3 regions of the Nocardioides aquaticus genome follow, and region 2 is predicted to be linked to each of the others. Evidence: riboswitches for the same ligand, from Rfam matches in the RefSeq annotation. Region 2 holds a riboswitch; each other region holds the start of a gene.
The links. A riboswitch is a leader RNA that binds a small molecule or an ion and turns the genes downstream of it on or off. The one in region 2 is predicted to bind cobalamin.

Region 1 (4,557 bases), 1.4 Mb from region 2:
CGCGGGACTGGTCGTGCGTGACGACGACGCCGAGGCCGGCCTCGCGGACGCCCTCGACCTTGATGGCCGCGAAGGTGGCGGCGCGGTCGGGCGGCAGGTCGGCGGCGTACGCCTCCCGCTCGCCCGCCACGTGCTGGGCGAACGCCCCGAGCGTGCCGGGGTCGCGGACGAGCACGAAGTCCCACGGCTGGCTCATCCCGACGCTCGGGGCCCGGTGCGCCGCGCCGAGCACCCGCTCGAGCACGGCGTCGTCCAGCGGCTCCCCGCTGAACTCGGCCCGGACGTCCCGCCGACGCGCGACAGCCTCGTAGAGGTCCATCAGGCGGCACCGGCCGGACGGGCTACGGCGGCCAGCGCGTCCGCGCTCACCTCGCCGACCGGCACGTGCTCGGCGCCGAGGTGCTCGGCCAGCCGGCGCGCCAGGCCCATCCGCATCGGCCCGGACTCGCAGTCCACCACCACGCTCCCGACGCCGGCGGCGGCGAGCAGGTCGGCGGCGCTCCGCGACCGGTCGACGGCGTCGGCCCCGGAGGTGGCGCGGCCGTCGGTCACCACAACCAGCAGCGGGCGCCGGCGCGGGTCGCGGACCCGCTCCACCTCCAGGCAGCGGGCGGCCTCGAGCAGGCCCTCGGCCAGGGGCGTACGCCCGCCGGCGGGCAGCACCTCGAGGCGCGCCGCGGCGACGTCGACCGAGCGGGTCGGTGGCAGCGTCAGCTCGGCGCCCGTGCCGCGGAAGGTGACCAGCCCGACCTTGTCGCGGCGGCGGTAGGCGTCGAGCAGCAGCGACAGGATCGCCGCCTTGACCTCCTCCATCCGCCGCCGGGCCGCCATCGAGCCGGACGCGTCGACGCAGAACAGGACGAGGTTCGACTCCCGGCCCTCGCGCACCGCCACCCGCAGGTCGTCCGGGCGCAGCAGCACCCGCCCGCCCGTCCCGGGCACCCGGCCGCGGGCGACCTGGTGCGGCGCGGCGGCCCGTACGGTCTCGCCGAGGTGCACCGCGCCCTGGCGGCCGGGTCGGGAGCCCGTACGGCGTCCGGTCGACGTCACCGCCCGGCTGCGCCGCCCGGCCTCGCCCTCGCCGGTGCCGCGGACGGCCAGCAGTCGGGCGCGGTACGCCTGTCCCGCACCGACGGTGGAGGTCCCGCCGGGCGGGGGAGCGGGAGCGGGGTCCGGTGCGGGGTCCGGTCCTGCGTCATGCGTTCCGTCCAGGTGGTTGTCCGGAGCGTCTGACGTCCCGCCGTCCGCCGGTCCCGGGTCCGGTCCTGGGTCCGGCGCAGCGTCATGCGCTCCGTCCGGGGAGGTGTCCGGAGCGTCTGACGTCCCGCCGTCGTCCCCGCCACCGTCCCCGCCACCGTCCCCGCCACCGGGCGGCTCGGGGTCGGGCTCGTCGGGGTCGTCGGGCAGCAGGTCGTCCAGCAGGTCCTCCTCGAGGCCGGGGGCGTCGAAGGGGTTGCGCCGGCGGCGGTGCGGCAGGGAGAGGCGGGCCGCGGCGCGGATGTCCTCGGTCGTCACGAAGCGCCGGCCGTGCCAGGCGGCGTGCGCGGCGGCGGTGCGCGCGGTGACGATGTCGGCGCGCATCCCGTCGACGTCGAGCGCCGCGCAGAGCTCGGCGATCCGCAGCAGGGCCCCGTCGCCGACGACGACGTCGCCGACCAGGGCCTGCGCGGCCGCGACGCGCGCCCGCAGCGCCTCCTCGTCCGGCGCCCAGGCCGCTGCGAAGGCGTCCGGGTCGGCGTCGTAGGCCATCCGCCGACGGACCACCTCGACCCGTCGGGCCGGGTCGCGGGGGGCGGCGACCTCGGCGGTCAGGCCGAACCGGTCGAGCAGCTGCGGGCGCAGCTCGCCCTCCTCGGGGTTCATCGTCCCGACCAGCACGAAGCGGGCCGCGTGCGAGACCGACACCCCGTCCCGCTCGACGGTCGCGCGGCCCATCGCCGCCGCGTCGAGGAGCAGGTCGACGAGGTGGTCGTGCAGCAGGTTGACCTCGTCGACGTAGAGGATGCCGCGGTGCGCACGGGCCAGCAGGCCGGGCTCGTACTCCGCCGTGCCCTGGCTCAGCGCCCGCTCCAGGTGCAGCGAGCCGAGCACCCGGTCCTCGGTCGCACCGACGGGCAGCTCGACGAGGCGTACGGGCCGGCTCTCCACCGCCGCGTCGGAGGCGAACGGGCCGTCCGGCGACGCGGTCTCCCGGCCGCGGTCGGCGGGGTCGGAGGAGAACCGGTCCCCGGCCACGACCTCGACCGGCGGCAGCACCGCGGCGAGGGCGCGCACGATCGTCGACTTCGCGGTGCCCTTCTCGCCGCGGACCAGCACGCCGCCGATGGCGGGGCTGATCGTGGTCAGCACCAGGGCGAGCGCCATCGGGTCCAGGTCGCCCGGCCGGGCGCCGGTCTCGCCGGTGCCGCTGTCGCCGCTGGTGTCGCCGCTGATGTCGCCGAGGTCGCCCGCGGGCACGACGGCAGAGAAGGGGTAGTGCGCTGGCATGGGAGGCTCCCGCTCGTCCGCCATCGGATGGGCGCCTCGAGGCCGGTCTTCGGACTTCCTCGAGCACGCCGGATCGCGCGTCCAGGTCACCGCAGCGGGCCTGTGCCGGACTCTCACCGGCTTCCCAGATTCTCCCCTCGGCGTCCGGTCGTGACCGGGGCGTCGGGGCACCTCGTGGCTGAGCCGCCACGCTAGCGCAGTCCGGCCCTCCGGAGGCACGCCCTAGGGTCGGCGCCCATGAGGGCGAGGATCACGGTCGTGGGGATCGGCGCCGACGGGTGGCCGGGCGTCCCGGCGCGCCTGCGGTCGCTCGTCGACGACGCGGAGGTGGTGCTGGGCGGGGCCCGCCACCTGGCGCTGCTGGAACCGCGGCCCGGTCAGCACCGCGTGCCGTGGCCGGTGCCGCTGCGCGCGGGCCTGCCGTCCCTGCTGGCCGAGCACGCCGGGCGACGGGTGGTCGCCCTGGCCACCGGCGACCCGCTGCTGTCCGGCGTCGGCACCACGCTGGTCGACCTGCTCGGCGCCGACGCCGTGGAGGTCCACCCCGGCCTGTCGTCGGTCGCGCTGGCCCGGGGACGGCTCGGCTGGTCGGCCGAGAGCGCCGCGGTGGTCAGCCTGGTGGGCCGCGACCCCGCGCTCGTCCTGCGCGAGCTCGCCCCGGGCCGCCGCGTGGTCGCGCTGTCCTCGGACGCGACCACGCCGGGCGCGCTGGCCCGGCTCCTCGTCCGGCAGGGGTACGGCGCCTCGCTGCTGGCGGTGCTCGGCGACCTCGGCGCGCCGACCGAGTCGCGCCTCGACGCCGCCGCCGCGGCCTGGGACGCGGCCGCCGACGCCCGCGTCCCCCCGCTCAACGTGGTGGCGGTCGACCTGCGCGGGCCCGTGGTCGGGTCGTGGACCGCCGGGCTGCCGGACGAGGCGTACGAGCACGACGGCCAGCTCACGAAGCGCGACCTGCGCGCCTCCGCCCTGGCCCGGCTCGCCCCCCAGCCCGGGCAGCTGCTGTGGGACCTCGGCGCGGGCGCCGGCTCGGTCGGCGTCGAGTGGATGCGTGCGCACCCGACGTGCCGGGCCGTCGCGGTCGAGATCGACCCCGCGCGGGCCGCCCGGATCGCGCGCAACGCCGCGGGCCTCGGGGTGCCCGCGCTCGACGTCCGCACCGGCCGCGCCCAGGAGGTCGTCGCGACCCTGCCGGTCGCGCTGGCCCACCCGGACGCGGTGTTCGTCGGCGGCGGCGCCACGGCGCCCGGCCTGCTCGACCTGTGCCGCCAGGCGCTGGCCGACCGCGGCCCCGGCAGCCGGCTGGTCGTGCACGGGGTCACCCTGGAGACCGAGTCCCTGCTGGCCCGGATGCACGCCGACCACGGCGGCGAGCTGACCCGCACCTCGGTCGAGCACGCTGCCCCGATCGGCTCCTTCCGCGGCTGGACGCCCGCCCGGGCCGTCACCCAGTGGAGCTGGACCGTCCCCACCACCACCAGCACCAGCACCAGCACCGTGGAGGAGCAGCCATGACCGTCCGCTTCGTGGGCGCCGGCCCGGGCGCCGCCGACCTGCTCACCCTGCGCGCCGCGGCCCTGCTGGGGCAGGCCGACGTGGTGCTCTACCCGGGCACGTACCTCGACGAGGCGGTGCTGTCCCACTGCCGCCACGACGCCCGTCTGGTCGACACCCAGGGCCTCGACCTCGACGTGATCGTCGGCCACCTCGTGGCGGCCGACGCGGCGGGCGAGGACGTCGTCCGGCTCGTCTCCGGCGACCCGTCGCTCTACTCCGCGGTCGCCGAGCAGGGCCGACGGCTCGACGAGGCCGGCGTCGGCTGGGAGGTGGTGCCGGGCGTGCCGTCGTACGCCGCGGCCGCCGCCCTGGTGGGGCGCGAGCTGACCGTCCCGCTGGTGGCCCAGTCGGTGGTGCTGACCCGCGCCCAGGCGCGGTCCACGGCGATGCCGGAGCGGGAGTCGCTGGCCCGGTTCGCCGCGACCGGCGCCACGCTCGTGCTGCACCTGGCCGTCACCCGCACCCGCGAGGTGATGGCCACGATCGAGCCCGAGCACGGCGCCGACTGCCCGGTCG
Region 2 (4,557 bases):
GATGCGCCGTGGCCAACGGGCCGAGCACTCGGAGCGGCATATGGAAGCGCCGTTGAGACGACCCGGTTGGGCGCACAGCTTGCGGCGGACCAGATTCCCGACAGTGTTCCTCGGGATGAACTGCTGGAGTTCGCGCGCGCCGGGTGCTTGTGCCGGCTCCGCATGGCCGACGACCATGACTTGCCACTGTTGCAGGACCTCTTCCTCCACTGGGGGAACCCGGCCGAGACTCCGGCACGGCTCGCGACACTGCGCTTCCTGCTGGATCTCAGTCAGAGCGCCCAAAGCGAAGGGCTGGAACGGGACAACTTCAGGCAGTTAGCGTACTTTCGCCGAACCGACGCGGGCACCTATCGGCCTCGTGCTGACCTGAAGGCGGTCGCTCGCCGGTGGCGCGTCTACCAGGCGCGGGAGTACTTCTCCTTTGCTCTGAACAGACTGTTCGGCTGGGTGGTGCGCAAGGGGCTTGAAGAATCTGACGACGGCCTCAGCCTGGTTCCGATAGATCGGCTTTGGGAGCTCGTCGACGAAGCATTAGATACGAGCGAGTTCGTTAGAGAGACAAAGCTAAGTCGCAGCACGGTGCGGTCATCGACGACGGCCGCGCGGTTCGCCGACATCCTGACTGAACATGTCGACGTTAGCCCCGGACCCAACGCAGTCTGGATGCGCAACATGGATGCCGACGAGCACGCCTTGTACGACTGGTGCCGAAGTAGGGTCGACGACTCCGAGACCGTCGTGGCGATGATCGCCATCATCCTGCTGCTCTACAGGCGACTCGGCACTCCGGCCCGGGTCAGCGAGATGGAAGCGGATTGGGACCTTCTCAGCAGCGGGGATTCGCTGCGGGTAGGCATGCTGCAGTTCTTTCAGCAACTTCACCGCAAGGTACTGGCCGGCGAAACGCTGTCCCTGCTGGCTCGATGGATCATCACCAACTTCGTCATCATCCAGCATGAGCGCGTAGCAACGGCAAAGCTCCCTGAAGACACCTTCCGCGTCCGGAGGATTGGTACGCAGCTGCAGTTCTTCATGCGAGAGGCACCAGCCGAGTTCAACGACAGCCGCTTCGTCGCTCTCAGCACCACCGTCCACGAGCTCGGATTTGTCAGTTCGATGCGAGAGTCCTCGCGGAAACTAACGCCGGTGGGCCGGGAGCTGTTGCGCCAAGGCGACCTCCCAGCAGGGGCGCTCGAGGAAGCCTTGGCCGCGTTCGAGATTCAGTCCGGTGGGGAACGTGCCTGAGCTTGCACCCTCAGCGGATCTCGTCCTCCCCGAGCTCCTGCAGGGGCAATGGTCAAGTGCCCTGATCCTGACCTTCGGTGCGGACCTGGGGTTCTTTGAAGCGCACCTGCTCAGTCAACTCGCTGCGGTGCCGCTCCGAATCATTCTGGCCGACGACGAACGCCTGAATGAGAAGTTCGCCGAAGCCGTCGAGACGGGACAGCGCTTGCGTCGGGCCAACCGAACCTACGTTGCGGCGGCGATCCGCCATCCCGGCTCAGCCCACGCCAAGGTGATTCTGCTAACGGCCGCGCGCGAAGGATTGCTCGTCATTGGCTCGGGCAACCTCGGCCATTCTGGCTACGCCTCTCCTGGCGAGCTCTGGAGCGTTTTCCGGTACCACTCCGAGGACCCAAGACATCTCTCGGAGTTCGTCGCTGGTCGGGCCTTCGGGACTGCCCCAGGTTTGGTTGACACTCGGGGTTGATGGTTCTCAGGCCGCGTCTGCGGCTGCGTAGATCATCTCAAACTCGATCGGGGTGAGCTTGCCGAGGGCTCGTTGGCGACGGCGGCGGTTGTACTTCGTTTCGATCCAGCTGACGATCGCGAGGCGCAGTTCTTCGCGGCTGTCCCAGCGGCGGGTGTCGAGGACGTTCTTCTGCAGCAGCGAGAAGAAGCTCTCCATGGCTGCGTTGTCACTGCTCGATCCGACTCGGCCCATCGAGCCGCGCAGCCCGTTGTTCTTCAGCAGGCGAACCACCTTCTTGGAACGGAATTGAGATCCTCGGTCGCTGTGCACGATGGTTCCCTCCGGTGAGCGCAGGGCGATCGCGTTGCGCAGCGCGGCGGCAGCGAGTCCGGACTTCATCCGTGAGTCGATGGAGTAGCCGACGATCTTGTTGGAGTAGCAGTCCTTGACCGCACACAGGTAGAGCTTCCCCTCCCTGGTGGGGTGCTCGGAGATGTCGGTGAGCCAGACCTGGTTCGGGCCGGAGGTCGCCCCCACGAAGTCGTGGCTCACCCGGCCCTCCTCATCGACGCTCGCGAGCAGGTCGTCATGGACAGCCGGACCGGGCTTGCCGGCCTTACCCCGACGACGGTGGTGGGAGGCGAAGACCCCTGCGGTTGAGCACAGTCGCCACACCCGGTTCTCGCTGGCGGTGATGCCGACGTCGGCAAGCTCGTCGGCGACGAACCGGTAGCCCAGGGTGGGGTCATCGGCGTGGATGCCCAGCACGACGTCGATGACGTGTGCGTCATCCCAGTCCCGTTGGGACACCGGGTCTTTGAGCCACTTGTAGTACCCCTGGGGCGACAGCCCCAGGACCCTGCACGCCACCGCGACCGGCACCCTGATGCGGGCACCGGTCGCGGCCATCTCACGGACGAGCGGGAAGACTATTTTCCCGGCAGGTTCGCCTGCGACAGATAGGCAGCTGCCCGGCGCAGGACCTCGTTCTCCTGCTCCAGCAGCCGGATCCGCTTCTTGGTCTCACGCAGCTCGACACGCTCAGCGTCGGTGAGGCCGGGACGGTGACCGTCCTGGACATCAGCACGCTTGAGCCAGTTCGACAGCGTGCCTTCAGAGATCCCGAAGTCCTTCGCGATCTGGGACAACGGAGCCTGACCCTTACGGGCCACTGCCACGACATCGTCGCGGAACTCCTTCGGGTATGCCTTCGCCATGGTCGACATCCTTCCAGCGAGGACGGATCCTCACAGGTCAGGTGTCAACCAAAGTCTGGGCAGACCCACCAAGCCCACGCCGACATCTCCGGAATGGACCTGCCGGTTGCGGGCTACCCGACAGCATGCGGGCCGTCGGCCATCTCCAGGTCGGCGGCATCTAGGGTTTGTGCGAACGGCGTGAGGTGCCTAACAATCTCTACGGGCTGGGGAGAATCGGGAAGCTGGTGAGAATCCGGCACGGGACCCGCTGCGGTGACCTGGACATTGATCCAGGAAGTCCGAAGGCCGGCCTCACGACCGCATGCGCCAGCAACCCGCGGGCGTGCTCAAGCCAGGCAGAGTGAGCGGGAGGCCCAAATGCCAGCGCAGGAAGAAACCACCCGTAACACCACTGAGCCCGGATCCGCTCGTGTGGCGGACCACCCACTCCAAATGGACGTGGTGGGTGCGAAAGCATTGGTGCTCGGTGGTGACGAGCACGCGGCCGTGGACGTGGCGCGGCTGCTCAGTGCCGGAGCGCACGTGACCGTGCACGCCACCCGGGCCTGCGCCTACGTGGAGGACCTCGCCACCCGGTGCCTGATCACCTGGGTCAGACACGAGGCGACGTTGGAGGAGGTGGTGTCTGCGGACCTGACGCTGCGGCCCCGCCTCCGCTCCCAGCCGCGGCCGGCCGGACTGGACGAGAAAGGCGCCCAGGGGCAAGTGACTCTGGTCGGCGGGGGACCGGGGGCCGTCGACCTGATGACGCTCGCGGGACGCGAGGCCATCGCCAAGGCAGATGTGGTGGTGATCGACCGGCTCGCTCCGTGGGAAGCCCTGACCTGGGCCCGGCCGGACGCGGAGATCGTCGACGTGGCCAAGATCCCCTTCGGACGGTTCACCAGTCAAGAGGAGATCAATCGCATCCTGGTTGACCGGGCGCTCGCGGGCCAGCAAGTGGTCCGCCTCAAGGGCGGGGACTCCTTTGTCTTCGGTCGTGGCCACGAAGAGCTGGAGGCGTGTCGCGAGGCCGGCGTTCCGGCCCGGGTGATCCCCGGGGTCACCTCGAGCATCGCGGTGCCGGGGGCCGCCGGTATCCCGGTGACGCACCGCGGCCTGACGCAGGGGTTCACGGTCGTGTCTGGCCATGTTCCACCTGGCCATCCGGAGTCGAGCTTGGACTACGCAGCGCTTGCCCGCTGCGGGACCACGCTGGTGTTCCTGATGGGAGTGGGCACGCTGGATGCGATCACCGCCGAGCTGTGCGCGGTGGGCATGGACGCGGCGACCCCTGCGGCCGTGATCGCCGACGGCACCCACCTCCACCAACGAGTCATCACCGCGTCTCTCGCCTCGATCGCCGAAGTTGCCCACGACGCCGGGATCCGAGCCCCGGCGGTCGTTGTCATCGGCCAGGTGGTCTCGCTGCGAAGGACGGGGTCGCCATGAACGACGATGTGACCGCGCCCGTCGTGCTCGTGGGCATGTCGGCGCGCGAGGTGCAGGCGCACAACCTGCTGCACGAGGTCGCCCACGAGCATGACGCCACGGTCGCCTTCCTGCAGCTGGGAGACCCGTCGCTCTCCGCGGAGCTGACACGGCTCGCTGACCTGGGTGCACAGCGGATCGTCCTCGTGGGCGTCAGCCTCGGCGCGCTCG
Region 3 (4,557 bases), 1.4 Mb from region 2:
CCTGGGCCAGCGCGTTGAGGGCCGAGGCCGTCATCGCGGACCCGCCGCGCCGCCCGCGGACGGTCACGAACGGCACGTCGATGCCGTGGTCGGCGGCGAACGAGGCCAGGGCGTCCTTGGACTCCGCGGCCCCGATGAAGCCGACCGGGCAGCCGATCACGGCGGCCGGGCGCGGGGCGCCGTCGAGCAGCATCTCGAGCAGGTGGAACAGCGCGGTCGGGGCGTTGCCGATCGCGACGACCGCGCCGTCGAGGTGGTCGGCCCACAGGGAGACGGCCGCGGCCGAGCGGGTGGTGCCCCAGGCCGCGGCCAGGCCCGGGACGCGGCGGTCGGGCAGGTAGCAGTGGACGTCGTTGCCCGCCGGCAGGCGCGAGGCGGTGATGCCGGTGGCCACCATCCGGGCGTCGCAGAGGATCGGCGCGCCGGCGGCCAGCGCGGTGCGCGCCGCCGGGACCAGGCGCGGGTGGACCACGAGGTCGTCGACCAGGTCGACCTGGCCGGTGCCGTGGATCATCCGCACCGCGAGCCGCTCGGCGTCGCCCGGCACCCGGGACAGGTCGCTCTCGCGGCGGATGGTCGCGAAGGAGTCGACGTAGATCTCCGGGCCGTGGTCGACGTAGGCGTACCGCTGCGGCGGCCGGGACAGCGGGGTCATCGCGCACCTCCCCCCTCGTGCGGGGCCGGGTCCGGCACCAGCACCCCGCGCCACGGCGTCACGACCAGCGTGCCGTCGGGGTCCCGGGCGACGAGGTCGTCGACCAGGTCGGGGCCGAGCACGCCGTCGGGGGCCGCGACGTGCTCACCGCCGACCAGCGGGCCGTACGCCGGTCGCGCGGTCGGGGCCGGGACGCAGTCGTCGGGCTCCCGGGCGGGCGCCAGGGGACCGTCGAGCTCGGCGACGTGCCAGGCGGCGGCCGGGTCGGGGCGGGCGTCCAGGAAGCGACGGACCAGGGCGAGCAGGGCGTCGGGCACGTCGGGGAGCGCCACCACGTCGCCCCAGGCCGTCCCGACGCGCAGCTGGGCGGTCCCGTCGTCGAGGGCCACCACCCCCAGGTCGCACGGGCGGTCGACCAGGTCGCCGCGGCCGTCGTCGAGCACGAGCAGGAACCGTCCGGAGAGGTCGGCGGCGGCGGGCTCGGCCAGCAGCGCCGCGTCGAGGGCGTCCACGACCGGGCGCAGGTCGGCGCGGCCGCCGCCCGGTCGGCCGGTGTCCAGCCCGGTCTGCGGCGAGGCCATCAGGTTGCGGACCAGCTCGTGGCTGGGCGACGGCAGCAGGCCGGTGCCGGCGAGGGCCGCGGCGACGTCGGGCCGTACGGCGCCCGTCGTGGCCGGGTCGGCCGGCAGGGCACGCAGCTGGAGGTTGGCGCGACCGGTCAGGTGGAGGTCGCCGTCGCCGTGGGTACGGGCGACCCCGGAGAGCGAGGCCAGGGCCCGGGCGGCGACCCGGCCGCCGGGGAGCCGGAGCCGGACCAGCAGGCCGTCCTCGGCGGGCCAGGGCCGGGCGACACCGGGACAGCGGTCCGCGGCGGCGTCCCGGCCGTCGGGACCGGGCCGCGAGCGGACGAGGGGTGGGTGGGGCACGGTCACCTCGGTGGTCGGAGGCTCGTGCGCGGAGCCTGCGTGGACCGGACGACGGGCGTCGCCGGGGCCAGCAGGTCTTCGGACTCGGGATCGCCCGGCGCGGAGCACCTTCCCGGACCGATGCCGCTGGTCCAGTGGCCTGCCTCTCGACAGGAGCCCCGTCCGTCACCCATACCGCTGCGCGTCAGTCCCGGCCTCGCACCGGGTTCCCTGGCCTCCCGGCGGACCGGGGGGCGTGACTGGCGCGGCCAACCTAGCAAGCGTCGTCCACTGGTCTGGTCACACGCGCGCGGGTGGGTCGTCCTCACCAGGCGCCCCCCACACTGGCCCCATGTGCGACGACTACGTCGGGCAGCGGACGGGCCGGCGGACGGGGCCGCGGCCCCTGACCGCCCCCCGACCGGCCGCCGAGCGCCGTCCGGGCTGCCTGGAGTGCACCGCCGCCGGCCGGCAGGAGGCCTTCGAGGACCTGTACGACGCCACCGTCGACCAGGTCTGGCGCCTCGCGCGGCTCAAGGGCCGCGGCGACGAGGCGTGGGCGCACCAGGTCGTGCGCGAGACCTACGCCGAGGTCTGGCGCAGCGCGTCGACCTACCGCCCCACGGAGCACCGCCCCCTGACCTGGGTGCTGGCCGTGACCTCCGCGGTGGCCCGCACCGGACCCCGCCGCGACCCCGGTCCCTGGGACGGGCAGGCCGCGTGAGCGAGAACGACACCGACGTCGTGGTGGTCGGCGCGGGCCTCGCGGGCCTGCGCTGCGCCCGGGCCCTGGTCGACCGGGGCCACGACGTCGTGGTCCTCGAGCGCGACGACGCCGTCGGCGGTCGGATCCGCACCGACCACGTCGACGGGTTCGCCCTCGACCGCGGCTTCCAACTGCTCAACCCGGCGTACCGCGCGGTGCGCCGCTGGGTCGACGTGGACGCCCTCGGCCTGCAGCCGTTCGCCGCCGGCGTGGCCGCCCGGAACGACGACGGGCTGGTCCGCCTCGGCAACCCGCTGGCCGCGCCCGCGCTGCTGCTGCCCTCGGTGCGGGCGGTCCTCCCGCGCCCGCGCGAGGTGCTCGCGGCCGCCCGCTGGGCCGCCCCGCTGCTGCGCGCCCGGCCCGGCCGCCGCCTGGCCACGAGCCTGACCACGGCCTCGCCGCGGCGCGACGTGAGCCGCCGCGAGGCGCTCGACCGCGCCGGGGTCGACGGGCTGCTGCGCGCCACGCTCGACTCGTTCTTCGCCGGGGTGGTGCTGGAGGACGACGGCTCGACCTCGCAGGCCTACGCCCTGCTGCTCACCGCCACCTTCCTGGCCGGCACCCCCGCCCTGCCCGAGCACGGGATGCAGGCGTTGCCCGCGCAGCTGGCCGGGAGGCTCGGCGACCGGGTGAGGCTCGGCACCGCCGTGGACTCCGTCGAGACCGTCGCCGGGGGCGCGGTCGTGCACGCCGGCGGCACGACGCTGCGCGCCCGCCAGGTGGTGGTGGCCGTCGCCGGCCAGGACGCCGGTGCGCTGACCGGCCCCGACGCGGAGCCGACGCCGCGTACCAAGGGCGTCGTGACCTCGTGGTTCGCCGCCGACGAGGCCCCGACGGACTCCCACCTGCTGTTCGTCGACGGACGCTCCCGCCCGTCCGGTCCGCTGGTCAACACCGCGGTGGTCAGCAACCCGGCGCCGTCGTACGCCCCGGCGGGGCAGCACCTGGTCCAGGCCTCGGCCCTGCTCGGGCCGGACCGGCCGGTGCCGACCGAGGACGACGTCCGCCGGCACGCCGGCGAGCTGCTCGGCGCCGACCCTCGCGGCTGGCGGCTGCTGCACCGCCACGAGGTGCCGCACGCGCTCCCGGCCCAGCCGGCGCCGCTGGCGCTGCGTCGTCCCGTCCGCCTCCGCGACCACCTGGTCGTCTGCGGCGACCACCGCGACACCGCCTCGATCCAGGGCGCGCTGGTCAGCGGCCAGCGGGCCGCGCTCGACGTCGCCGCCGCGCTCGCCCGCTAGCCCCGCCGCCCCGCCGCCCCGAGCCGCCGCCCCGCCGCACCGAGCCGCCGCTGTAACGCTGTGTTACTTCGTCTGGTGCGGCGTCACGACGCTGGACCAGACGAAGTAACACAGCGTTACAGCTGGCTGGCACCCGCACCCGCACCCGCGGCCGCACCCGCGGCCCGGCAGCCCGGGGTCAGCCGAGCCGCGCCGCCAGCGCCCGGCCGAGGTCGCGCCCGGAGGTCCAGGCGGTCTCGACCTTCGGCGGGCCGCCCCAGCCGTCGCCACAGACGCCGAGGCCCGACTCCGTCAGCAGGTACGGGTCGTCGCGCTCGCCGGTCGGGCGGGCCACGGACCAGCGCTGCACGTAGGTGCCGGCGGGGTCGTCCTCGATGCGCAGCAGCCGCTGCAGCGCGGCGAGCATGGCCGGCCCCGCGGCCTGCGGGTCCTCCAGGTTCGCCGCGGCCAGGGCCGGGGTGGAGTGCGCGACGAGGACGGGGGCGTCGTCGCCGCGGCGGCGGCCGTCGTCGGCGATCCAGGAGAGGTGGTCGTCGCCGTTGACGAACGCGCCGTGGAAGGGCCCCGGGGCCACCACGCCGTCCCAGGTGCGTGCGCCCCACCAGGCCGCCAGCGCCAGGATCGGCTCGGAGGGCCGGGTGAGCTGCTCACGGTGCCGCACCAGCCCCTCGCCGAGCAGCCGGGCCGCCTGCTCGTCCGGCATCGCCAGCACGACGGCCGGCGCGGTGGCTCCGTCGACGTCGAGACCGTCGGCCGTCGCCGTCACCGAGGACACCGCGCCCTCCTCGACCGTCACGCCCGCGGTCCCGGCGAGGGCCTCGACCAGCGACCGCAGGCCGCCGGTGGCGCCCCACCGCACGGGCCCGGTCTTCACCTCGGCCGACGGCCTCCCGTCGGCGCCCCCGGCGGAGGCGTCGAGCGCCACGAACGTGTCGGTCCACGGGAACGCCAGCCCCCGCGTACGCCATCGGTCGACGACCTTGGCGAAGT

Region 1: it holds a riboswitch for cobalamin, as region 2 does, so the genes downstream of both, ENKNEFLB_RS01390 (VWA domain-containing protein) here and cobA (uroporphyrinogen-III C-methyltransferase) in region 2, are expected to answer to the same signal.
Region 3: it holds a riboswitch for cobalamin, as region 2 does, so the genes downstream of both, ENKNEFLB_RS01415 (nitrite reductase) here and cobA (uroporphyrinogen-III C-methyltransferase) in region 2, are expected to answer to the same signal.

Annotation. Positions count from the first base shown of each region.
Region 1 covers NZ_CP075371.1:274,412-278,968, forward strand. The annotation lists gene bluB (5,6-dimethylbenzimidazole synthase) at 1-319, opposite strand, end outside; gene ENKNEFLB_RS01390 (VWA domain-containing protein) at 319-2,364, opposite strand; cobalamin riboswitch at 2,511-2,677, opposite strand; gene cbiE (precorrin-6y C5,15-methyltransferase (decarboxylating) subunit CbiE) at 2,725-3,999, shown strand; gene ENKNEFLB_RS01400 (cobalt-precorrin-4/precorrin-4 C(11)-methyltransferase) at 3,996-4,557, shown strand, end outside.
Region 2 covers NZ_CP075371.1:1,661,564-1,666,120, forward strand. The annotation lists gene ENKNEFLB_RS08000 (hypothetical protein) at 1-1,248, shown strand, start outside; gene ENKNEFLB_RS08005 (phospholipase D-like domain-containing protein) at 1,241-1,714, shown strand; one part of gene ENKNEFLB_RS08010 (IS3 family transposase) at 1,721-2,632, opposite strand; one part of gene ENKNEFLB_RS08010 (IS3 family transposase) at 2,635-2,913, opposite strand; cobalamin riboswitch at 3,080-3,224, shown strand; gene cobA (uroporphyrinogen-III C-methyltransferase) at 3,349-4,347, shown strand; partial or broken gene ENKNEFLB_RS22865 ((2Fe-2S) ferredoxin domain-containing protein) at 4,383-4,557, shown strand, end outside.
Region 3 covers NZ_CP075371.1:280,673-285,229, forward strand. The annotation lists gene ENKNEFLB_RS01410 (precorrin-8X methylmutase) at 1-655, opposite strand, end outside; gene ENKNEFLB_RS01415 (nitrite reductase) at 652-1,581, opposite strand; cobalamin riboswitch at 1,654-1,793, opposite strand; gene ENKNEFLB_RS01420 (sigma factor) at 1,913-2,284, shown strand; gene ENKNEFLB_RS01425 (flavin monoamine oxidase family protein) at 2,281-3,567, shown strand; gene ENKNEFLB_RS01430 (NAD(P)/FAD-dependent oxidoreductase) at 3,746-4,557, opposite strand, start outside.